DNA from 3 places in the Rhodoferax sp. PAMC 29310 genome. Region 1 is predicted to be linked to each of the others. Evidence: predicted binding sites of a transcription regulator. Region 1 holds the regulator's gene; each other region holds the start of a gene.
What was found. Region 1 encodes FNR, which switches genes on or off when oxygen is low (the NO sensors DNR and NnrR bind a similar motif). Its sites were predicted from a motif close to TTGATNNNNATCAA; they were not measured.

Region 1 (8,046 bases):
ATGGCCGACGACTTCTACCTCTATGACACGCCGGGCGTACTTTGGCCGCGCATCATTGTTGCCAAAAGTGGCTACAACCTGGCGGCCAGCGGCGCCATTGGGCGTAATGCCTTCAATGAAGAAGAGGTGGCGCTCGAGCTTTTGAATTACTTGATTGCCCACTACCCGGCCAATGTCGAGGGCCGTTTCAAGCTCGAGGGCGTGGCCCAAATGACCGATGAGGTTTTGCTGGAGGCTATTGGCCGAAAGCGGGGCGCGTTGCAGGGCGGCAAGAAGATAAATCTTCAGAAAGCGGCAGAAATTGCCATCTACGATTTCCGCGCCGCTCTAATGGGACGCATCACGCTGGAAACGCCAGAGGAGTTTGCAGAGTGGTTGGCCGCAGGGCAGAAGATGGATGCTGAGCGTCAGGTGAAGAAAGATGCCATTGAGCTGGACCGAAAAATTCGGTTCAAGAAAGTCCCCAGGCCCGACTCGCGGTCGGCGTCATAGGTCTTCTCGACCCAACGTGAGGTCTGAGCAAGGGTAGGCCACACAAGGCAGGACGTAGCCCTCAGCCTTCTCTTCGGCACTCAGGCCAGGCCATTCCATCTCGTAACGAACCGACCCTTTCGAGAGCTTTCCGATACAGGTTCGGCAGTTGCCGCCCCGGCAAGAGCTGGGCCAATCGATGCCGCCTTGCTCCATGGAGACTAGCAGGGGTTGCTCGGTCCATGCGTCAAATTGTTGCTGGTCGGGTTCGGTGATCGCTGTATAAAAAAGTGGTGCGTCTGGGGCATTCATGCCAGTATTATATTGTGATGAGAAATGGCACTATAGGCATATGGAGTAAGCGAAGGCAGCTATCAAATAAGTAGCTATTTCAGCCCGCGTCACCGTGCTCATGATTGGCTGGGCCAGCCGCCAGTTCGGTGCGGGCCTGGCGCAGCACCTGCCAGCCGCCATGCAAGGCCAGACCGGATATGATCGCAGCCACCACCGCGTCAGGCCATGCTTGCCCGGTGCCAAATACACCCACGGCGGCGGCCATTACCGCTAGGTTGCCAATGGCGTCGTTGCGTGAGCACAGCCAGACGCTGCGCATGTTGGCGTCACCCTCACGAAACGCGTACAGCATCCAGGCAACGGCCACATTGGCTACCAGTGCTACCAAACCGATCGCTCCCATGGTCGGCGCGTCTGGCACGGCGCCGTTCAGGGCGGCCCACGCCGCCCGCGTCAGAATGAACAGTCCAAAGGCGATCATGCTGAGCGCCTTCACCATTGCGGCGCGGGCGCGCCAAACCAAGGCCGCCGACAAGACTGCAAGAGACACGGCGTAGTTGGCAGCGTCGCCGGCGAAGTCAATCGCATCAGCAAATAGCGACAGCGAACCCGAGGTGTAACCCGCCAAGATCTCCACCAAAAACATGAAGGCGTTGATGATCAAGGCAATCCACAGGATTCGCCGGTACCGATCCATGTTTTCGAAGGACGATGCGGTGGGTGTTTCGTGTTCGCAGCAGTGAGCAGACATGGTTCTCCTTAAATTGACTCTATTGGGAACCCTTTAGTCACTCCAGTGTCAAGTGACATTGTTGCTGCGATGGACGACCCAATTTCCAAGGCTTGACAAGGAAGAGGTTGCCGTAACCAACCGTATAGTTTTTGTCAAACCTTGTTGCGAGTGGTGCGTCGTCGCTGAACAATGTTCAAGCCGGTAGATGGGCAATACGCTCTTGAAGCGAGGCATTTCTGAGGTTAGTTCAGCCAATGGTTCTTTTCAACTCATAAAGATACCAATTAGTAATAATTTAAACCATAAAGAAATTATGGATACTTATTGGTTGTATTATTCGGCCACGTCACATCTTTGACGCGTCATACCTGACATTCATTTTTAGGAGAGCTCCATGAAAAAAACCATTCTTGCAACCGCGTTGGCTTTTGGCGTCGCTTTTTCTGTTCAAGCGAAGGACATTGTTGACACCGCTGTTTCTGCTGGGACTTTCAAAACCCTGGCCACGGCGTTGACCGCTGCCGGTTTGATTGACACGTTGAAAGGCCCAGGCCCGTTCACCGTGTTTGCCCCGACTGATGCGGCCTTCGCCAAAATTCCGAAAGCTGATCTTGATGCGCTGTTGAAAGACAAAGCCAAGCTGACTTCGGTATTGACCTACCACGTGGTGCCCGGCAAAGTGATGGCTGCCGATGTCAAAGCCGGCAAAGTCAAAACTGTTCAGGGTTCTGAGATCACTGTCAAAACTATGGGAGGTGTCATGGTGGATGGCGCCAAGGTCACTGCGACAGACATCGTGGCTGACAATGGCGTGATCCACGTGATTGACAGCGTGATCATGCCCAAGTAACTGCGGGCTCAAAGTTGGGCTCCCTGCGAACTACAGACCGCGGGGCGCCCACAAAAAAAGCCGGATGATCCGGCTTTCTTTAATGGGTCTGTGTGATCAATTGCAGGCTTTGGGGTTGACGATGTCTTTCAACATCTCGGCATCCACAATACGAATGTGGCGCTGTTTGACTTCCACAATGCCGTCTTCCACAAACTTCGAAAACGTGCGGCTCACGGTTTCCAGTTTCAAGCCCAGGTAACTTCCAATTTCCTCGCGCGTCATGCGCAGGACCAATTCGGTTTTTGAAAACCCACGGGCGTTTAATCGTTGAACCAGATTCAGCAAAAACGCGGCCAGTCTCTCTTCTGCGCGCATGCTGCCCAGCAGCAACATCACGCCGTGCTCACGCACAATTTCGCGGCTCATGATTTTGTGCACATGGCGCTGTAATGAAATCACTTCCCGCGAGATTTCTTCAACGCGATTAAAAGGCATGACGCATACCTCGGCATCTTCCAAGGCAACAGCGTCACAAGTGTGTTGGTCATTCACGATGCCATCCAGCCCAATGATTTCTCCAGCCATCTGAAACCCGGTCACTTGGTCCTTGCCATCTTCAGAGACGACGCTGGTTTTGAAAAAACCAGTGCGAATGGCGTACAGACTGGTGAACCTCTCACCGGTTCGAAACAGCGTTGTACCTCGCTTGACTTTGCGTCGCGCCGCCACCACTTCGTCGACACGGTCCAATTCGTCCGGCGTCAATCCAAGTGGCATACACAGCTCCTTCAGATTGCAACTGGAGCATGCGACTTTTAAGGTGATGGGGTTCATGCAGACCATTCTGGCACCAATTGACGTCTGACCCCGCACTTCCTGATGTAGGTCAAATCAATTGGCAGGTCCTATTTCATTCGAGGTTGATCTGAGTCAAGGTTTTGATGTGGGGTTGAAGGCATATTTCCAGCCTTGCCAAGGATTGCCTATGAATGCCGATGCGGCCCCCCCTGATTTAAATGACGTGCTCAATCGGTTGAATGCTTCTGGTCCCCGCTACACCTCCTTTCCTACCGCTGATCGATTTGTCGAGGCCTTTGCCGAGCTTGAGTACAAGCAGGCGCTGGCCCAACGCCGCTCTGGGCCGACGGTGGCCGCACGGCCGATGTCCCTTTATGTGCATATTCCGTTTTGTGAAACGCTGTGCTACTTCTGCTCCTGCAACAAAGTCGTTACAAGTGAGCATGGACATGCGGACACGTATTTGAACTACTTGAGTCGCGAGGTAGAGCTTCACACGGCCGAGTTGGGCGCGGGGCAGTCGGTGAGTCAACTGTATGTGGGAGGCGGCACACCTACCTTTTTGACCGATGCCCAGCTGGGCGATTTGATGAGCATGTTGCGGCGAAATTTCAAAATGCTTCCGGCCGGTGAGTACGTCATCGAAATCGATCCGCGCACCCTGGATTCCGATCGACTGGACGCACTGATGCTGCTGGGTTTTAAACGCTTGAGTATTGGCGTTCAGGATATTGACCCGGCAGTTCAAATGGCGATACACCGGATTCAACCTGTTGAGCAAGTGGTCTAACTGTTTCAGGATGCCCGCCAGCGCGGTTTTGATTCGATCAACGTGGACCTGATTTATGGCCTGCCCCAACAAAGTTCGGAATCGTTCGAGCGTACGCTGTCACAAGTCATCGAGTGGCGGCCCGACCGCATCGCACTCTATGCCTACGCCCACCGGCCGGCGCACTTCAAACCGCAGCGCCATATCAGCACCGCTGCGCTTCCTAGCGACGCGGCCAATCTGGTCATGCATTCCAACTCAATTGCGGCGTTGCGAGCTGCTGGTTATGTGTTCATTGGCCTGGCTCATTTCGCCTTGCCCACCGATGTGTTGGCCATTGCCAAACGACAGGGTCGTCTGCATCGCAATTTTCAGGGCTTCAGCACCCAGCCTGACTGCGATTTGATCGAGTTGGGTGTATCTGTCATTGGGCGAGTTGGTCCCAGTTACAGCCAAAACGCGAAAACCATGGAGTCATATTCTGACCGCCTGGATCAGGATCTTTTTCCGGTTGTTAGTGGTGTCGCCCTGAGCCGTGATGACCTGATTCGGCGCGCCATCATCATGTCACTAATGTGTCAGGGGGATGTCTCGTTTGAGTCTGTTGAATTGGCCTATCTCATCGATTTCCGCCATTACTTTGCCTCCGAATTGTAGTCACTGGCGCCTTTCACGGATCAGGGGCTGGCCACAGTAGATGATGCTGGCATCCATGTGTCTGAGCCCGGCCTGCATTTTGTCCGGGCCATGGCCACGGTCTTTGACCGGTATCTACAGACTGACCGCACACGCGCCCAGTTTTCAAAAGTCATCTAGCATTGCGTGATGCAGACTTCTCTCGCGGTAACCGCACTATTAATGGGACTGGCCGGTGGGCCGCACTGCATTGCCATGTGTGGCGCGGCCTGCGCTGGCATTGGTCAAGCAGCCGGCCCTTATAAAAACTCTGCTTTGCTTGGATTTCAATTGGGGCGATTGGTGGGCTATTCCGCACTGGGCGCGCTGGCGGCTGCTTCCATGCAAGGGCTAGGCTGGCTGACGGTTCAGTCGACCGCACTTCGACCCGTATGGACACTGTTTCACGTCGCCACCTTGGTACTAGGTTTGTTGCTGATGTGGAAAGCCCGGCAACCCATCTGGCTGGAGGCAACTGGGCGCAAAATTTGGGCGGGGGCTCGCTCCCTGGCTCAAGGGCGTGGGCGAGGTGCGCCGCTGGTCATTGGTGCTTTGTGGACGTTTCTGCCCTGTGGCCTGTTGTACTCGGCATTGTTGGTTGCTTCGCTTAGTGGTCAAGCCGTGGATGGCGCCATGGTGATGGCCTTGTTTGCGCTTGGGTCCGGTGTGTCCTTGTTGGCGGGGCCTTGGCTTTGGTTGCGATTGGGCGGGGGAAGCACGGGTGATTGGGGGGTCAGAGTTGCTGGATTTGCCTTGGCCGCAAGCGCAGCCTGGGCGCTTTGGATGGCGTATGCGCATGATGCCGCGCCGTGGTGTGTCACCCCGTAAAGTAGGCAAACCGGTATGATGATAAAGAAATAATGCGGAGGATCCACCTATGACGTCACCTGTGTCTCCTGACGAAGCGACAAGGATGAAAGCTTTGGACGTTTACCAGATCATGGACACACCGGCAGAGCAAGCCTATGACGACGTCGTCAAACTGGCCGCTGCGATTTGTGACGTTCCCATTGCGATGGTGTCCTTGCTGGATACAGAGCGTCAGTGGGTCAAGGCCCGGGTGGGGTTGAAAGTGTCACAAATACCGATTCAAGATGCTTTTTGCTCGCATGCAATTGCCAGCGAAATGGAAGTCATGGAGGTAAGGGATATGGCAAACGACCCTCGCTTTGCCAATCACGCCTTTGTAATCGGGGAGCCCGGCATTCGGTTCTATGCCGGTGCACCTTTGGTGACCCCCTCTGGCGTCAAGCTGGGCACAGTGTGTGTCATTGACCGGGTTCCCAGAGCACTGGATTCGCGTTCCAAAGCCGCATTGCTTGCTCTGTCCCGGCAAGTGGTTTCCTTGCTGGAGTTGCGGCACACCGAGGCCAAATTGCGATCTATGGCCGTTACGCAGCAGTTGCGGCAACTCCAGTTGGAGGGATACCAAAAACAATTAGAGTCCGTGAATGAATTGCTTCGCCAGCAGGCAATGCTGGACCCTTTGACTGGTTTGAATAATCGACGTGCTTTTGACGATGCGCTGTGCGAAGAGCTTGCGCGCACCGAACGCACAGGTGCGCCCATGGCGCTGATTTTTGTTGATGTTGATCGCTTCAAGGAATTCAACGATCAATTTGGCCACATTGCGGGCGATCAGGCCCTGCAGCAAGTGGCCTCCGTGCTGTTGGCGCAGGCGCGACCCTACGATCAAGTCGCCCGCTATGGGGGTGAAGAGTTGGTATTGATCTTGCCGGACACGGGGCGGGGCGCGGGAATGGCCGTTGCTGAGCGAATTCGCCTGGCCATTGAAGACTTTGCGTGGCCTCGATTCCCTATTACCGTTAGTGTGGGGGTGGCTGTCGCCACCGACTCCTGGACAGGGGTCGGTCTGCTGGACCGCGCCGATCGTGCTCTCTACCAAGCCAAGCGCACCGGGCGCAATTGCGTCGTCTTTCTGGACGACGAAGAAGATGTTGGGCCTGCTGCCGGTGCTCTGGTTTAGCGTGTCTTGACCCGCTCGCCGTCTTGAAGCTGGCTGTCAGGGTAAACAATCACTTGGGTACCCACGGGGAGCCCAAATTTGATCCAGGCGCTACTGCCGTTGCGCGCTTCGACGTCAACTTCCTGCAATCTCGCACGTCCACCGTCCAGCACCAGCAAGCCATAGCGAGTGCCTAGGGGGAACAAGGCGCTCACGGGAACCAGCACGGCGTCTTCTTCTACTTGGACCAGAATTCGCACGTCCAGCTTGAAACCATCGCCTAAATTCGACCATGTCGCAGCCGGTGACAGGATGTCGATCAGTGCATTGACGCGTTGCTCCTCCACGCCCAGAGCCGATACCTTGGTGAAGGCGCTTGGCTCCACCCGTCGAACCGTGCCGTGAAGGGTGTCTGGCCCCCCCCAATTGCTCAACTGGACGGGCGTGCCAGGACGAATTTGGGCCGCATCTTCTGTCAACACGTCGACCACCACTTCAAGGCGGGTGGCATCACCCACTTCCAATAAAGGTGTGCCCGCCATGACCATGCCTGAGCTGGGCTGCAGGACGTTCAATATTTTGCCGGTCACAGGCGAGCGAACGATAAACGGTGAGCCGGCCCGGCCGTTACTTGATACCGGCTCCAGCGTGGCCTGCGAGCGGGCCAGCGTGAAGCGAGCGGCCACAATGTCCTGGCGGGCGCTGGCTAACTCCTGCTCGCGTAGGCGCAGGTTGAGGCGATCCGCTTCTAGCCTGGCGGGCGCCACGAAACCTTGTTTCTCAAGCGATTGGCTGCGCTGAAGATCGGCCTGCGCCTGTGCCAGTGCGGCGCCAGCCCGCTCCACCATGGTCTGTGATCGGACGAGGGCGGCCTGCAAGGCCGAGTTGGCAGCCAGTTGTTCAGCGCGGCTGCGTGCGTCTAGCAAGGGCGGTATGCTGGGCCACAGGCGAGCCACCTGAGCATCCTGCACGACGTCGTCGCCCTGTTTCAGGGTGATCCGATCGAGGTGGCCACTGAGTGGGGCAGATATTTGGTAGCGTTCCCTCAGACGGGTCTTCCCGTCCTCCTGAACCGCGCGTTCAAACCGACCTTGGGTGACCAACGCGGCTTCCACTTCCCTCGGGGCGGGCATCAACGCCCAAACCAGCAGTGCCAGCATCGCCAGACCGGCCACGACCCAGATCAGTTTTTGTTTCATGTTCTTTTCCGAAGGCTTCATTTTTTATTCCCGGGTTTTAAGGACCGCCACCAAATCCAGCGTATCCACCTTGCGACGCACCACCAAGGCGCTGACCAGTCCGGCAATGACCACCGCAATGACCGCGTAGGCATACGTGGCGGGCAATATCACCATGGGAAAGTCAAACTCCTCGTTTTTGATCAATTGCACGATGCCAGAGGCCAGCAGATAGCCGAGCACCATGCCCAAGGGCGTTGCCAGCACGATCTCAATGGCAAGCTCCCCCAGCAAAAAAGTGGACACCTCGGCCCGGGTGAACCCCAGCAC
Region 2 (8,046 bases), 1.6 Mb from region 1:
AACTTCAGGCTCCACAGCCACTGGTGCCAGTCAAGCTTGGGGCGAAACAGCAGGGGCGCTTCTTTGCTGAACATCCACTTCAGCGCTTTCAGTGGTGCATCCCGGTTGGCCCAGGGTTCGCAGTAGCTCACCGAGATTTGCGCCGCGTTGGCGAAACTCGTTTCCATGGCTGCATCGGGTTGACGGTCAACGACCGTGACCTCGTGGCCCTGCTCCAATAAGTGCCAAGCGGTGCTCACGCCAATAATGCCTGCGCCAAGAATGATGATTTTCATGCGCGCAGTGTGGCCGATCTCCGGTGGTAAAAAAAGTAGAATTAAACTAATATCAAAAACATTAGATTAGCTAATTCGAGGAGGCGGGATGAGTACCTTTGATCCGGATGCCCTGGAGTGTTTGGCGGCCATAGTGGAAGAGGGTGGGTTTGAGCGCGCAGCGGTGCGCTTGTCCATCACCCAGTCGGCCGTGTCGCAGCGGCTTCGCTCGCTGGAGGTGCAGGTCGGCACGGTGTTGATTGTGCGAAGCCGGCCTTTGAAAGCCACCTCGGCCGGTCGCTTGCTGCTCAAGCACGCCATGCAGATGCGCTTGCTGCGAGCCGATCTGGAACGCGACCTCAAAGACTTGACGCCCGGCGTCACTGGCAATGGGCGCGATGAGGAGCGGATCTCGATTGCCATCAACGCTGACAGCATCGCCACCTGGGCCCTGCCGGCGCTGAGTCGCTTGGTGCAACAGGGGTTGGCGATTGAAATTATCACGGACGATCAGGAGTTCACCCACGATTGGCTGCGTGAAGGCCAGGTGCTGGGTTGTGTGACGACCCTCAAGCAGGCGCTGCGCAGTTGCAAAATGCTCCCTCTGGGCGCAATGCGCTACGTGGCAGTGGCCGAGCCAGCCTATGCCGACAAGCATTGCCCGGACGGCATCACGGCCCACAACTTTCGCGCTTTTCCTTTTATTGCCTTCAATCGCAAGGACGGCTTGCAGGCAGAGTTCATTGCCACCAGCTTTAACCTCAAGCGCGTGGCGCTCAGCCAGCTTTACGTGCCCAGTTCTGAAGGCCAGGTGCGGGCGGTGTTGGCGGGCTGGGGCGTCAGTGTGTTGCCAGAGCTGGGAGTGCGTGAGCACCTGGCGCAAGGCCGCTTGGTCAATATCGCCCCGAAACACTCCTTGCCCGTGGAGTTGTATTGGCATTGCTGGAATCTGGATTCGGTGGTGCTGGACGCCTTGACCAGCGCCTTGACTGGCGCGGCCGCGCAGTCATTGGTTTGAACGATTGAGTATCAAAAAAACCAAAGCACCCATGAATCGACGCAGTTGAATAAAATACGACGATGAATACCGCCCCCATCCTCCGAGTTTCCTTCAAGCAGCAAATGCTCAAAGCCCGCGAAGAAGCCATCGTGCAGGCGGTGAATCGGCTGCTGGCTGAGAAAGGCTTTGACGCCATGACGGTAGACGAAGTCGCCGCACAGGTCGGCATTGCCAAAGCCAGTTTATACAAGCACTTTTCCAGCAAAGAGGACCTGGCCGCCGCCGCCATGGTGCGAGTCTTGCGCCAAGCGCAAGCGTTTGTGGAAACCGTGCCAGAGGCACTGGCTCCTGTTGAAAAGTTGCGTCATGTGGTGCACTGGATGCTGGGCATCAAACTGGCCGGTGAGATGCCAGCCCTCCCCAATCAAAACTCTGCGTTGCGCACCGCCTTGGTGGGCAACAAAGACTATATGGACGCCTTGGTGACGGTCAGTGATGTCATGGGTGAGTGGATTGAGGCGGCCCAAGCCGCTGGCGAAGTGAACCCGTCGCTTCCGGCGATTGCCGTGCTGTACACCCTCTACGCGCGGGCCTGCGACCCGGTGGTGGAGTTTCTGAAGATGGGTGGGACGCTCACCGACGACCAAGTCACAGACTTGGTGGTGAGTACCTGTTTTGACGGTCTTAGAACCCGTTGAGATTGTAGATGTTTTTTCGGCCCCTACCCCCGTCCAGCAGGCGTAGGAGGCTATTTAATCAATAGCAAAGTCGGTCACTGACTTAACGAACCAGCATGACCGGCACCTTGCAATGGGACAGCACTTGGGTGGCCACAGAGCCCATCACCAGATTGACCAGCGTGCCGTGACCGTGCGAGCCCATGATCACCAGATCAAAGTCGCCACTGTCTGCGAACTTGGAGATCGACTCGCCTGCGTGGCCCACCTTCCAGCTACTTTTAGCGTCAATGCGGTGGCGCACGAGGAACTTGCTGACCGGGGCCAACACTTTCTCCGCCTCTTCGCTGTAGTATTTTTCAACAATTTCCTTGCCGACCGCCGCGCGAGCGCGAGGGGGCAAGGCAGGTTGGGCCGTGAACACGGTGTAGCTGTTCTTCTCGGAAGAGAACAACTCGTGCGTGGTCAGATAGGCCAGCATTTTCTTGGTGTAAGGGCTACCGTCAACGGCGAGAAGAATGTTCATAGAAGTCTCCTTATTGAGAAGTTAGTGTACTCAAGCTGTCCCAACCTGACATGCGTCAAGTCAACTCGACTTAATTCAGATCAAAAAATGAGGCGGTGGGCGCTGACATTAGAGAGTCATGAAACTGTCGGGCAGAAATGCGGATTGCTCGTTCTTGCGGGCGTAACCCAAGGGGTTGGCGACCACCCGGCAACCGTTTTTCACATAGTTGCTGGGTGCATGCAAGTGGCCGTGCAGCCACAAGCGGGCGTGGATCAGCAGGTGGTCCAGGTCATTGCAAAAACCGGCCGTGCCCGGTGTCATGCCATAGCGGGGGTCGGCGCTCAAGAGGCTGGGCGCAAAATGGGTGACCACCACGGTGTGGCCTTCAAAAGGTTGCGTCAGCGCCTGCGTCAACCAGTCCCGGCAGATGATGGCCTGGTCACGCACCTCAGCAGCCAGCATGGGCACGCCGCGGCGGGTGCCGGAGGTCTTCTTAAGGTAAAAATTGGCGGCGCGAAAGGCCTTGTCTCGGGCTTTCAATTGCTGCGCCAGCCGGTTGGACGTGGGCGCGTCATCCACCGGGCACAGGGCGTCAAAGTCGGTCCATAGCGTGGTGCCCACAAACCGCACTGGCGTGGGCAACTGTTGCGCGCCCAAGTGGGTGTAGGTCACCACTTCACGCTCCAGCCAGGTGATGCCCTGGCGCTCACAGACCTCGCGCAGGCGGGCGTGGGCCTCGTCAAAGTCCAGCGCGTCGTACTCGTGGTTGCCCGGCACAAACAGAACCGGGGTTGGCCAGCCGTGGCGCGGCGAAAAACGCCCCAGCCCGAAGTCGTCATCCGTCAGGCTCGAGTTCACCTGGTAAGAACCAATGTCGCCGGCCAGCACCAGCAAATCCGCCCCGGGCGCCGGGGTGGCGACCCAGTTGGGGTGGGTCTCCAGGTGCAGGTCCGACAAAAGCTGAATGTTCATGGCGTTTATTGTCAGGCAAGCGGTTCATGTGCCCGACTGCGTCGAGGCGACGCCCGCAATGGTGCGGCGAAGCCAATCATGGGCACTGTCCCGGTTGCGCCGATGGTGCCAAAGAGCGTCAATGTTCAGCGGCGGCACGGCAAATGGCAGATCTCGAAGAATAAGTTGGTCCTGCAGGCCGGACACCGCGAGGAAGTGCCGTGGCATGCCCGTCAGCAGGTCGGATTGAGCCGCCAGCGTGCCGGCGGTGAAAAACTGGTTCACCGTGAGTGCAATTTGACGCTCCCGCCCCAGCACGGCCAGCGCCTCGTCGATGAAGCCAAACGGTCGCCCGGAGTAGCTCACCAGCACATGGCGTGCGCTGCAAAATCGGTTCAGAGTGAGTGGGCCCTTGGTCAGCGGGTGGCCCTGACGCATGGCGCAGACGTACTCACCGCTGAACAGTCGCTGGGTGGCAAAGGCCACCGTCTCGCCGGCCTGAGCGCGCGCGGTCAGGTCGCCCAGCACGGAGGGAAAGTAGCCAATCGCCAGATCCGCCCCGTCTTGCTCCAACAGCGGGCGGGGGTCGCGGGTGACCAATGGAACGACACGGATCGACAATTGAGGGGCGTCACGTTCCAGAACGGCCATCAGGCCCGGCAGCAAATTGGCCGACGTGGCGTCCGCCATGGCCAGCACAAAGGTCGCTTGCGCTTCACCGGGTACAAAGGTGCTGGGGGAGATCACATCCTGCAACTGGCGCAGGGCCTCGCGCACCGCCGGCCAAACCGCAAGTCCACGCGGCGTGGGGGCCATGGCTTGGCCACTGCGCTTGATCAGCTCGTCACCCATGGCCTCGCGCAGGCGTCGCAAGGCATTGCTGACGGCTGGCTGGGTGATGGACAGCTTGCGCGCGGCCCGGGTCAGGCTGCGTTCGGTCATCACTTCATCAAAAACCCGAAGCAAATTCAGGTCGAGCTTCTTGAAGTTGGTGGGGGGCATAAGTCAATTTATCACGTCGATGAATAGTTGGCATCATAAATATAAATTAGGCGATACCTAGTGTTTACCCTAATATCGAGACACGTCATCACATTGAGGCGTTTGATTGAAGGAATAAATCATGACCACCTACACACCAACCCGCCACGCGCTGCCACTGGGTCAAACCACCGCACCTGCAGGCCAGACCGCAGGTCACCGCGGCTTGAGCGCCATGTTGCTCGCCGCCATGGTGTCCGCTTTGATCGTAGTCGCTGACCAACTGATCGAAACCTGGGCAGACGGCCATTTGTTGCTGGCCTGGGTGGCTTTGTGGGTGGTTGGCTTTGCTGCACTGGCCCTGTTTGCCGGTTCCGCACAAACATTGGCCAAAGCGACGCTAAGCGCCATGAATGATTGGGCCGCACGCAGTGCGCAGGCTCGTGCAGACCGCCGTTTGTGGGCGTCTGCCCAGGCGGATCCCCGTATCATGGCGGACCTACAGTCCGCTATCGATCGCACTGGCGCGAACTAAATCCCACCCCGGCGCGACGCAGGTCGCAACGGCGCAAAAAAAGCCACCGGGTCCGGTGGCTTTTTTCATGCCTGAGCGCGGTAGCGTCAGGCGCGTTCTGCAGAATGGCAGGTCATGCCATTTTGCGGCTTTTGGGCTGCCTCCTCAGGCCGCCAGTCGCTTCTCCAGCTGCAATTTGGTCTCGACCAATTCTTTGGGCAAGTGGTATGCCAATTGTTGGAACAAGTCGGCATGCAATGCGAGTTCCTGAGTCCAGGCCGCTTTGTCGATGCTTGTCACGGTGTTGAACTGTGCTTCGCTGAAGTTCAGACCGGTCCAGTTGATTTCACCGTAGGTAGGGCTGACGCCAATCGCATGGTCAACACCTTTGGCCTGGCCTTCGAGGCGGTCAATCATCCACTTCAGCACGCGCATGTTATCGCCGTAGCCGGGCCAAACGAACTTGCCGTCGTCGCCTTTGCGGAACCAGTTCACGCAGAAGATGCGTGGCAAGGTGTGGCCCAGAGACTCCAGCTTGTGCTCCATGTTCAGCCAGTGCTGGAAGTAGTCGCTCATGTTGTAGCCACAGAATGGCAGCATGGCAAAGGGATCGCGGCGCACCACGCCCATCTGTCCCACTGCGGCTGCAGTGGTCTCAGAGCCCATGGTCGCGGCCATGTAAACGCCGTCTTGCCAAGTGCGCGCTTCAGTAACCAGTGGCACGGTCGTGGAGCGACGGCCACCGAAGATGAAGGCGTCAATCGGCACGCCAGCTGGGTCGTCCCAGGCGGGGTCCAACGCTGGGTTATTCATGGCGCCGACGGTAAAGCGAGCGTTCGGGTGTGCGGCTTTGGCGCCAGTCTCGCGGGCCAAGGCAGGCGTCCAGTCTTTGCCTTGCCAGTCAATCAAGTGTTGAGGCGCTGTCTCTGTCATGCCTTCCCACCACACGTCGCCGTCGTCGGTCAGCGCCACGTTGGTGAAAATCACATCGCGGTTCAGGCTGGCCATGCAGTTCGGGTTGGTCAGCGTGTTGGTGCCCGGAGCCACGCCAAAATAACCGGCTTCAGGGTTGATGGCGTACATCTTGCCGTCGGCGTGGGGTTTGATCCAGGCAATGTCGTCACCAATGGTGGTCACGCTCCAGCCTTCAAAGCCGGCGGGTGGAATCAGCATCGCAAAGTTGGTCTTGCCACAGGCGCTGGGGAAAGCGGCCGCCACGTGGTACTTTTTGCCTTGTGGGTTGGTGACACCCAAAATCAGCATGTGCTCAGCCAACCACCCCTGGTCGCGCCCCATATTGGATGCAATACGCAGTGCAAAGCATTTCTTGCCCAACAAAGCATTGCCGCCATAACCCGATCCGTAAGACCAGATTTCGCGGGTCTCTGGGTAGTGCACGATGTACTTGGTTTTGTTGCACGGCCATTTCACGTCAGCCTGGCCGGTCTCCAGTGGGGCGGCCACGGTGTGCATGCAAGGCACGAAGTCGCCATTCACGCCCAGCACGTCGTACACGGCTTTGCCCATGCGGGTCATAATTTTTTGGTTCACCGCCACATAGGGGCTGTCGGTCAACTCGATGCCAATGTGGGAAATGTGGGAGCCCAGCGGGCCCATCGAGAACGGCACCACATACATGGTGCGGCCTTTCATGCAGCCGTCAAACAAGGCCTTGGTGGTGTTGGCGCCTTGCTGCAACAAAACACGCATCTCCGCGGGGGCCATCCAGTTGTTGGTGGGGCCGGCGTTTTCTTTTTGCTCGGAGCAGATGTAGGTGCGGTCTTCCACGCGGGCCACGTCCGTGGGATCTGAGCAGGCCAAAAAACTGTTTGGGCGCTTGGCGTCGTTCAACTTTTTGAACGTGCCGGCGTCCACCAATTGCTGGCACAAGCGCGCGTACTCTTCGTCTGAGCCGTCGCACCAGTAAATGGTGTCGGGCTTGGTCAGGGCGGCCATGTCGGCCACCCAGGCAATCAGGCGGGCATTTTTGACATAGCTTGGGGCGTTGAGATCCAAGCCTTGCATTGCGGGAGAGTTCATGAGCGTTCCAAAGTTAAAAATCGTCTTTTCGAAATGCACGGGCTAGCGTTGTCAATCGCCTTGCGAATGCGCTTTGAAAAAACGGTGAAGGGCAAGCCACCGCCTGAGCGGGCCGACATCGTCATGGGTTAAAAGTCATGGAGGGATGGGTCGAAGTTGCCTTGGTGTGGGGCGGCCGGCATTCAAACGGCCGTGCCCAACCCTGATTCTATGAAGCTGTCTTCAAGTTACCTGACAGTTACACGCAAAAGTTATGCGAAAACAGCATTGGTTTATGCGCTTCTGTCGAAGGGCTAAAGCAGAGCTTCGGCGACGAAAGGGTCATAAAGTGCAGGGGAAAAGAAAGGGCCGCTTGACGCGGCCCTTTTTGTCTGCAGCCGCCGGCTGCAGAGATTTCAACGGTTCAAGGTCGTCTCCGCGAGACTGGCGGGTGCCTGTGAACCTTAGATGCAGTCTGTATCAGGCCATGCTGACGGCAATAAACGCCAGCAAAAAGATCAGCACGGCGCCAACCACGGGCAAAACGATGGGGATCATGGGGACAATGGCTTCGACAGGATCGGTCGGGGTGGCGCTGTCGTGGTGAGCTGGCTTTGACATGGGGGTCCTTATGGTCTTGAGTTCAGTATCTTGCGAATTTTACCCATGCGTGCACAATTTGCGTAGATTCCCGAACAGCTCGCGGCCTTGCGTCGTCAAATGACCATGAAACAGCACCCCCAACGCTCCTCTCTTTTTGTATCCGCCTGGCTCTTGGTTGCCGTGTTTTCCGTGGCGGGATGTGCCTCCACGGGTTCAAACAGTGCATCGGCCCGGCCGGTGCTGTACCCCAACGCAACCTTGAACCGGGTGGGCGACGCCGCCGCGCGCGCCGAAATCGACGCCTGCATGGCCCGTGCCCAAGCGGCCGGCCTGAGCCCCGTCGAACAAAACAATGCGGTGGGTCAGCGTGCCGGTCAAGGCGCAGCGGTGGGCGGCGTGGTCGCGGCAGTCGGCGCGCTGGTCACTGGTCGCAATATGGACAGCATATTGACTTCTGGTGTCGCTGGTGCGGCAGTTGGAGGCTCGGCGGGCGCGGTGTCTGGTGCCATGCAGAGCCGACCCAGTCAGCTGTACCGCCA
Region 3 (8,046 bases), 700 kb from region 1:
CAAGCACATCGTCGTCAACGTCGGCGGCACACAGGAAAACACGGTCAAACAGCCTCGGAAGCGCAGTGCCGGGCGTGAATTCCCACAATCGGTCCAGGGCATGTTGCAGGACGAAGTTGCCCATCGAATGCGCCAGAAGGTGGATGTTACGTCCGCAGACCTCGGTGGCCTCCAGCTGCGCCACCGCGCGGTCGATCTCGCTCGGGCGCATGCCTTGCTCCTCCAGTGTCTTGCGCAGCCTCTTCACCTTGATGTTGTCGGTCCGAACTTCGCGTCCCAGCTCATGCAGGAAGTCGCGCACCTTCAGCAGGCCCCGGCCGATTGCGCCTGAGGAGCCCGCGGCATCACCGCGGTCGCTCTTGTAACTGACGAAGGGCAAAGCTTGGCCGTTCGACGGCCAGGTGAACAGCACGACACGAACGGCCTGCGTCGGCGTCACGATGTGAACGGACGAGCCGCTTGCCACGGTATCGGGGCGGTTCATCGTTGCCTCCAGCGCTGCTGCGGTGCCAACCGCTTCCTCCCAGCTTACGTTGTAGCCGTGGATTAGCACCATCATGTCGCGACCCTGCTGCATGTCGCCCTGTAGGTCTGCGAACATGGCCTTCGACCCAAGCAGCACCTTTTTCTGCCCCACCTCGCTCAAGCCGGCGTCGGGGATCGATTCTTCGTAGGCCTCTATGCGCTGCGACTGCTTCACACATGATGAAAAATAGTCCTGCAGAGCTTCGCCGTCGCCGCGGCCCGTGTGCGGCCGGTCCTGATCCAGCAAGGCCGATACGCGCGCCGTGTCGGCGTGAAAGCTGACGCGACCGAAACGAAGGTTCTCCATGCCATCGCTGGAAAAGCCCGTGCCATAGCGGTCGGGCTTGAAGCGTTTAGCGCCTTCGTGAGCGCGGTTGGTGGCGTAATAAATGGTGATGTCCATGAGGCCCTTTCGCTGCTGGCTCATTGCAGCATGCAACTAGCGAGTGCTGGTGTCAACCCAGCGTTACAGGCGCCGGGGCGTGACGACACGACGCACCTGGTAGCGTCCTTGCTGGGGTTCATGCTGCACTTGGCTACCTTGGTGTCACAGTCAGCTGGGCGGCGGCAACTCTATTCCTTTGAAGGTTGCTGAAGGGTCGAAAGTGAAAGGCGGCCAAATCCAGACTGTGGCCGTAGAGTTTTCAGAACTGCCCGCTCACCCCGACCATGAAGATCAAACGCAACCGCATCGAAAGCGACGTCAGCACCAAGCTCGACGCCTGGTGGGCAGTGCGGGCCAAGGTCAGTGGGCTTAACGGGTCAATTTTTGAAAACCGAGGCGGGGCGTTAATTTTTGCCCTGGTTTCCCCCCCCGGGGGCGTTTCTGGCGAAGCCATGCCAGCATGACGCCAACCAGTGTCAAAGCCAGACCCAGCAATAGCCCCACAAAGTCGCTTACGAGCTGGCTGATGCTTTCCCATTGGTCTGCGAACAGGTAGCCCAGCCCGCCATAAAGCGCCACCCAAGCCAACTCACCTGCCAGAACGGCGGTCATGAATCGAGGCCAGGGGTAACGGGTCGAGCCGGCGAGCAGATTCACCGGCAGGGCCATCGGTGTCAGGAGAAAGCGGGTCACAAAAACGCTCCATCCACCCCAGCGGGCAAACCGCTGGGCGGTCGTAGAGGCGCGCACGGTGCTCTGTAAGCGTGTCGACAATCGTTCAAGCCCATAGCGCCCGACCAAGTAGCTGCATCCATCCCCAGCGACTGCGCCCAGCAGTGCAGAGGTAGCCGCTCCCTCCCACCCCAGCACGCCCTGGCGTGTGAAGGCCCCCGCTGCGATGACCAACATGCTGGCCGGCAGCGGAATTCCCAGCGCCTCCAAAAAAAGTGTGCCTCCCAGAAGCAAATTGCCCTGATTCAGCAAGGCAGTGAGTAGGAGGTCGCTGATGCTGCTCACGGCGGCGCGGTTCCCGCTGGCTTCGGCCTGGACAAAATCAGCGACTCAATGATTTTTCGCCCTGCGCCAGGTTCAATCTGCTCCGCACGGAACCAGTCACTCAGGTTGCGCTCGTCGTGCCCCGTCGGCGGCAAGCCCAAGGCGTCGCGCAACGCCGGCTCCGGCACCTTGTATCGCTGGGCGACATAGGGCAGTGTCATCCAGCCGCGCAGCGACTCGACCTGAATCTCGCCCCGCGCCACGCGTTGGTGGTAGTCGAAGATGCGAATGGCCCGGTAGCCAAAAATTGAAGACAGGGCCAAACCCACGACGACCGCTAGAACAATCAGCCTGCGCCGCCAGGTTGGCGTCAATTTGCGCCAGCGCATGCCGTCAACCCCGCTTCAAATAAACCTTGACGAAGCTGGACTTCAACGCGTCACCTTTTGCGGGCAGGGCCTCGCTGTGAGGCGCCTTGGACAGGCTCAGCAGCTCATCCAGGTTGGTCCGTATGTCCTGAATCTCAGCATCATTGAGCTCTGCTTCGACCACCTTCAGCTTGCCGCTAACTGCCGGGTAGAGCCCGATCAACTTGGTCGGGTCTTTTTGGTTGGCCGCATCCAGCACGGTTTCCATGGCGTCGTGAAAATCCACCAGCGCCACAGCCAGCATCGAAAACCCATTGCGTTTGAACATCTCCTGGAACACAGGACGAACCTTTTCCAGATCCAGGTGGGCTTGATGCAGATCGCCTGTATGAACCAGAGGCGCCACCTCTTTGAAGAGTGTCGCCACCTGCGCCAAGTCGGACGTTAACTGTGGGTCACCCCTGAGGGCATAAGGCTGGTAACGCGTGTATTTGTCTTGAAACTGTTGGTAGGCAGGCAACAATTTGTTGAGGTTGACCACGGCTTTCCCCCGCTCGTTCTTGCCGGTCAGGAACAATGTCTGCTTGTAATAGTTGTTCATGGCGTTGAAGTCTTCCAAGAACAGCTTGCGGCTGAAGAACGCGCTGGCGTAGCTTCCACCGACCACCATCGTGACGAGCAGCACACCGGCGACCACTGAAACCGCCGTACCAGACGTTTTTGGATGCCGCGACACCGTGCTCAAACCCAACAGCCGATACAGCGGACAGAAGCTGATTGCTGCTGTGCCGACCATGATCGCACCGCCGACATAGCTGGCCACTTGCCAACCGCCAGCCAACCAGAAGTAAGCCAACTCCAGCAACGCCACGCCGAGTATCAGGCGAATGATCCGGTCCAGCGTGTTCATATTTTTCATGGCGTCTTCCAAAGTAATTTATACCCTTATAGTATTTAGTCTCGCTGATTTGAATTTAATCTTGATCAAGAAGCTTGACCTAACTTCGTGGAATTGACTCCGCAATATCGGTTTGCCGGCGGCCTGCGCCCAATCTACAAGGTCACCACCCTCCTATCAGACGCCCACTTGGCAGATCAAGCGTCGTTACAGGTGATCGGTTTTTGTCGAAGGTACCCGGACCATTGAGAGCGGCGAATCCACCCTGACCATGAAGATCAAGCACCCACCCGGGGAAGCTGTATCGGCGCTAAAGGCCCGTGGGCGTAAACGGCGGCGTTGCGATCACCGGGGCAGCCCCGTTGGCTCGCCTGTTTTGTGGGGCAAATGCTTCGTGGTGGGCTGAAAGAAGGCGACGCCCGTGATCTCGCCATTTTTCCGAACTCACCTTGTTGCTATGCCGATTCATTCGGGCAAGCAAGCATGGGCGGGGCAGAGATGAAGGGCTTCTATGCAGCGTAATCGGTCGTTCATCGTGAGCCGGAAATTTCCGTCGAGTTCTCCATTCCGGTCATTCCCGATGCCGGTCCAGTTTGGGCATTTTTCAGTCCCTAAAAATCGGGAGCAGTCATTCAACCGAGTACGCTGGTTTTCTTGGCTGAAGGGCTCTTGAGCAGCGATTCCGGTCTTAGAGATTTGCGATCTGCCTGCTCCATAGCAGCCGCTGGCAGCTAGGGATCGCACGCGGCTTTATGGCGACCATTTTGTCAACGTCGGCACCCGCCAACGACCAGAAGCTGACGTTCAGCTTCGGGACTCGAAAAGCAGGAAGAGGCCCGAAGCGGTCTGTCACACTTCGGCCGCCTCTGGCAGTTCCCGACCCAAAGCGGCCTTAGGTTACGGTTGGCTGAGCGCCCAATGGCAGGCACTCGCGAGTACTCGTTACTGGCGATCCTGAAGTCCACCCAGTGCGATCGCAAAAACCGCCGTACGCTGTGCTAGATCGCCGATATCGGCGTTATTGGTGGCCGTTGATCATGCCTGCGAATCGCCGAATGCCAGGCTCGGTTTTTTTCGTAAAAACATGGACCTATGCCATCTATGTCAGTGTGTTTTAAGAGGTAGTTCGCTACACGAACGCCCAACGATGAAGTCTGACAATAAAAAATAACCTGCAGCCGACTCGAGTGCGTTCGCTTTCATCAAATTGACCTCCGTCTCATCTTTGTTTGGATATCGAAACCCATACTTCGTCCGAATCAGGCACATATTCGTCCATTTTCATGCCGATTCACCAGCCGGTGGGAAATACGATTCAAACAGGACGCAGCAAAAAAGAACGCGTACAAAGTGCTTATTGCAATTGCATAGGCACAGTAAAAAATAGGAGACGACATCTTGGAAACTTGGCTGTTTGTTGTTGAAAACTACGACCTGATCTTTAAACGGACGGGTGAGCATGTTCTGTTGGTCGGGGTTGCGATCGGACTTGCCATACTGACCGGGGTTCCAATCGGCATCGCAATTACTCAGAACAAGAGAGTTGCCAGCATCGTTTTATATGTCGCGGCAATCGTCATGACCATTCCGTCCATTGCCATGTTTGGAGTCATGATTCCGGTCCTGTCGAAATTTGGGCATGGTATTGGATATGTCCCTGCGGTCATCGCCGTACTTCTTTACTCCCAACTTCCAATCATTCGGAACACCTACACAGCGATTAACAACGTTGAGCCCGCCCTTCGTGAAGCTGCGCGCGGCATGGGCATGACAGCCATTCAACGCTTGATCAGTGTCGAGTTGCCGATCGCCCTCCCTGTCATCATGGCTGGGGTGAGAAGTGCGGTTGTTCTGTCGATCGGCATCATGGCGATTGCCGCATACATCGGTGCTGGCGGATTGGGCACCTTCATCAGTCGTGGCATTTCACAAACCGACGCGCGTCAACTCATCACCGGCGCGGTGGCCGTGAGCTTGTTGGCAATACTCGCAGACTCCCTCCTTTTATGGCTGCAAAACTGGATGACTCCAGTCGGTCTCAAGTCCAATCCACGCTCAACTCCAGGAGCTTCGAAAACATGATTCGCCTCGAAAACCTCACCAAAATCTTTGAAGCCAGGCAAGGTCCTGCGGTCGCCGCTGATCACGTGAACATGGAAGTAAAAGAGGGTGAAATCTGTGTACTTCTTGGACCCTCCGGGTGTGGGAAGACAACAACCCTGAAAATGGTCAATCGCATCATCGCGCCAAGTTCTGGCAAGGTTTTCCTGAACGGAAAAGACACGACGGACTACGACACGATCACCTTGCGGCGCCAAATTGGCTATGTCATCCAGCAGATCGGCCTTTTCCCAAATATGACGGTGGAGCAAAACGTCGGTATCGTGCCTCGCATGCTGGGATGGGATCAGTCCAAGATTCGCAAGCGAGCCGAAGAGTTGCTAGAGATGGTTGCTCTTGACCCGGCCATCTTCCTCAATCGTTACCCCAAAGAGCTTTCCGGAGGGCAGCAGCAGCGCATCGGGGTCGCCCGGGCATTGGCGGCTGACCCACCTGTGTTGTTGATGGATGAGCCCTTTGGTGCCATCGATCCCATCAACCGATCCATCATCCAGGATGAATTTCTCAAGATGCAAGAAAGGCTCGGTAAAACAATACTGTTTGTCAGTCACGATATCGATGAAGCGGTCAAGATGGGCAACAAGATCGCCATCTTCAGAGCGGGCAAGCTTGAGCAATTTGACACACCTGACAACGTGCTCGCCCATCCCGCAAGCACTTTTATTGCAGACTTCGTCGGCAATGACAGGACGTTGAAGCGGCTTCGCCTGATTAGCGTTGGCGAGGTCATGGACCCGCAGCCACCGCGCGTGACTGAAGGGGAAAGTCTTGAAGACGCCAGTCGTCAAATGAAGAGCTCAGGCTACGAGAATGTCATTCTGGTCGGGCAAAGCGGACATGCAATAGGGGTTGTCTACAAGAGCGTCAGTGACGCCACCCAGGGGGTCTGCAAGAACCACCACTCTGGCCTGAAGGCAGTGGTTCGGTCAACCGACGATTTGAGAACGGCGGTTTCCTATATGTTCACCCATGATCTGACTTGGCTGCCAGTGGTGAATGACGAGGGGCTTTACCAGGGCTATATCACTCAACGCGGCATCACTCACTTCCTTGGCCGAACTTACCGCGATGCGGCAGTGAGCAACTAGCCATGGCCGACATTAGCAAAACAAATGCGTGGCGTCGTGTTGGTAGCGTCTACCTCGTGGGCGTTGCGGCATTAGTCTCCGTCGGAATCTGGCTAGAGCGACTCGGGTTGGTTGAAGAGGTGCGCCGGTATTGGTCCGATATTGTTTACCTGACCGGACAGCACATCGAACTCACCTTGATCTCCGGTGGCCTTGCCATCTTGACAGGGATCCCAATTGGGATTCTCCTGAGTCGGCCATCCATGCGACGCTGGGCCGAGAGCCTGATGCAGATACTGAACATCAGTACCACCATCCCAACGCTTGCCGTGCTTGCGCTTTCTATGACGCTGCTGGGAATTGGCTCTACCCCCGCCATTTTTGCCCTTTGGCTAGCCTCCTTGTTGTACATCGTAAGAAATGCGTATTCGGGCCTCATCTCCGTACCAGCTCATATGTTGGAGGCAGCGCATGGCCTAGGCATGACGCCACGACAGATCTTGCTTCAAGTGGAGTTGCCCAACTCCTTGTATGTCATGTTTGCCGGGATACGAACAGCACTCGCCATCAACGTCGGAACAGTGCCGTTGGCCTTTCTGATTGGCGGGGGCGGACTGGGTGAATTGATCTTTACGGGAATCGATTTGAACGATACCGGAATGATGCTTGCAGGTGCCATTCCCACGGCCTTGCTGGCAGTGCTTGTCGACTCGCTTGCTGGAGTTGCTGCATATATGTGGATTCCACGCGGGATTAATCCCCTGCGATGAGTCTGCAATTTATAACCATAGGAGACATCATGAAATTCTCGAAACTTATTCGTACCGCAACCGCATTGGCGCTCGGCTTCGCAGCAATATCCGCAACTGCGGCAGACCCGATTGTGGTCGGTGGTAAAAATTTCACCGAGCAACAAATCATGGCCGAAATGACAGGTCAGCTCTTGACTGCGAAGGGTTATAAAGTTGACGTTCGAGCCGGCATGGGAAGCGCCGTTCTTCGTCAAGCGCAAGAAAATGGGCAGGTTGACGTCTATTGGGAATACACCGGCACATCTCTCATTACTTACAACAAAGTTGAAGAGAAAATGTCGGCTGAAAAGACCTACGCCATGGTCAAAGAACTGGATGCCAAAAAGAACCTCGTTTGGCTGAACCCATCCAAAGCCAACAATACCTATGCCTTGGCCATGCGTAAAGCGGACGTTCAGGCAAAGGGCATCAATTCACTGAGTAAGCTGGCGTCCGCCATCAAAGCGGGACAAAAACTGTCTTTTGCATCAAATGCCGAGTTCGCTGCACGCAGTGATGGCTTGAAGCCCCTCCAAGAAGCCTATGGTTTTGAGTTTCCGAGAGCCGATGTCAAACGAATGGACTCTGGTTTAACTTACCAGGCGCTGCGCGACAAGCAAGTTGATATCGCTTTGGTCTTCGCTACAGACGGTCGAATTCCGGCCTTCGATTTTGTCGTCCTGGAAGACGATAAAAATTACTTTCCTGCCTATGCTTTGACGCCTGTCATCCGCAAGGCGACGTTGGATGCAAACCCCAAAATTGCAGACTTGCTGAATGCACTCTCTTCCAAGTTGGATGACGCGGTGATGTCTCGCCTCAATGCTTCAGTCGATGTTGATCGAAAAACCATTCGCGATGTCGCCGAAGGATTCCTCAAGTCCTCGGGAATTCT

Region 2: a site for FNR is predicted at 2,528-2,541, ahead of J8G15_RS13925 (universal stress protein). Genes of this name have one in related genera too.
Region 3: a site for FNR is predicted at 3,249-3,262, ahead of J8G15_RS09490 (DUF2892 domain-containing protein). Genes of this name have one in related genera too.

Annotation. Positions count from the first base shown of each region.
Region 1 is NZ_CP072852.1:1,387,155-1,395,200, reverse strand. It holds gene ylqF (ribosome biogenesis GTPase YlqF) at 1-492, shown strand, start outside; gene J8G15_RS06345 (2Fe-2S iron-sulfur cluster binding domain-containing protein) at 487-783, opposite strand; gene J8G15_RS06340 (cation diffusion facilitator family transporter) at 863-1,516, opposite strand; gene J8G15_RS06335 (fasciclin domain-containing protein) at 1,893-2,348, shown strand; gene fnr (fumarate/nitrate reduction transcriptional regulator Fnr) at 2,445-3,164, opposite strand; partial or broken gene hemN (oxygen-independent coproporphyrinogen III oxidase) at 3,316-4,713, shown strand; gene J8G15_RS06320 (sulfite exporter TauE/SafE family protein) at 4,723-5,400, shown strand; gene J8G15_RS06315 (sensor domain-containing diguanylate cyclase) at 5,450-6,559, shown strand; gene J8G15_RS06310 (efflux RND transporter periplasmic adaptor subunit) at 6,556-7,737, opposite strand; gene J8G15_RS06305 (ABC transporter permease) at 7,762-8,046, opposite strand, start outside.
Region 2 is NZ_CP072852.1:2,990,082-2,998,127, reverse strand. It holds gene J8G15_RS13940 (D-amino acid dehydrogenase) at 1-275, opposite strand, end outside; gene J8G15_RS13935 (LysR family transcriptional regulator ArgP) at 364-1,272, shown strand; gene J8G15_RS13930 (TetR/AcrR family transcriptional regulator) at 1,335-1,952, shown strand; gene J8G15_RS13925 (universal stress protein) at 2,035-2,457, opposite strand; gene J8G15_RS13920 (metallophosphoesterase) at 2,566-3,411, opposite strand; gene J8G15_RS13915 (LysR family transcriptional regulator) at 3,436-4,392, opposite strand; gene J8G15_RS13910 (hypothetical protein) at 4,514-4,906, shown strand; gene J8G15_RS13905 (phosphoenolpyruvate carboxykinase (GTP)) at 5,051-6,925, opposite strand; gene J8G15_RS13900 (hypothetical protein) at 7,385-7,525, opposite strand; gene J8G15_RS13895 (glycine zipper family protein) at 7,631-8,046, shown strand, end outside.
Region 3 is NZ_CP072852.1:2,086,602-2,094,647, reverse strand. It holds gene J8G15_RS09505 (alpha/beta hydrolase) at 1-928, opposite strand, end outside; gene J8G15_RS09500 (DedA family protein) at 1,280-1,927, opposite strand; gene J8G15_RS09495 (hypothetical protein) at 1,924-2,295, opposite strand; gene J8G15_RS09490 (DUF2892 domain-containing protein) at 2,300-3,193, opposite strand; gene J8G15_RS09485 (ABC transporter permease) at 4,571-5,254, shown strand; gene J8G15_RS09480 (ABC transporter ATP-binding protein) at 5,251-6,381, shown strand; gene J8G15_RS09475 (ABC transporter permease) at 6,384-7,130, shown strand; gene J8G15_RS09470 (glycine betaine ABC transporter substrate-binding protein) at 7,160-8,046, shown strand, end outside.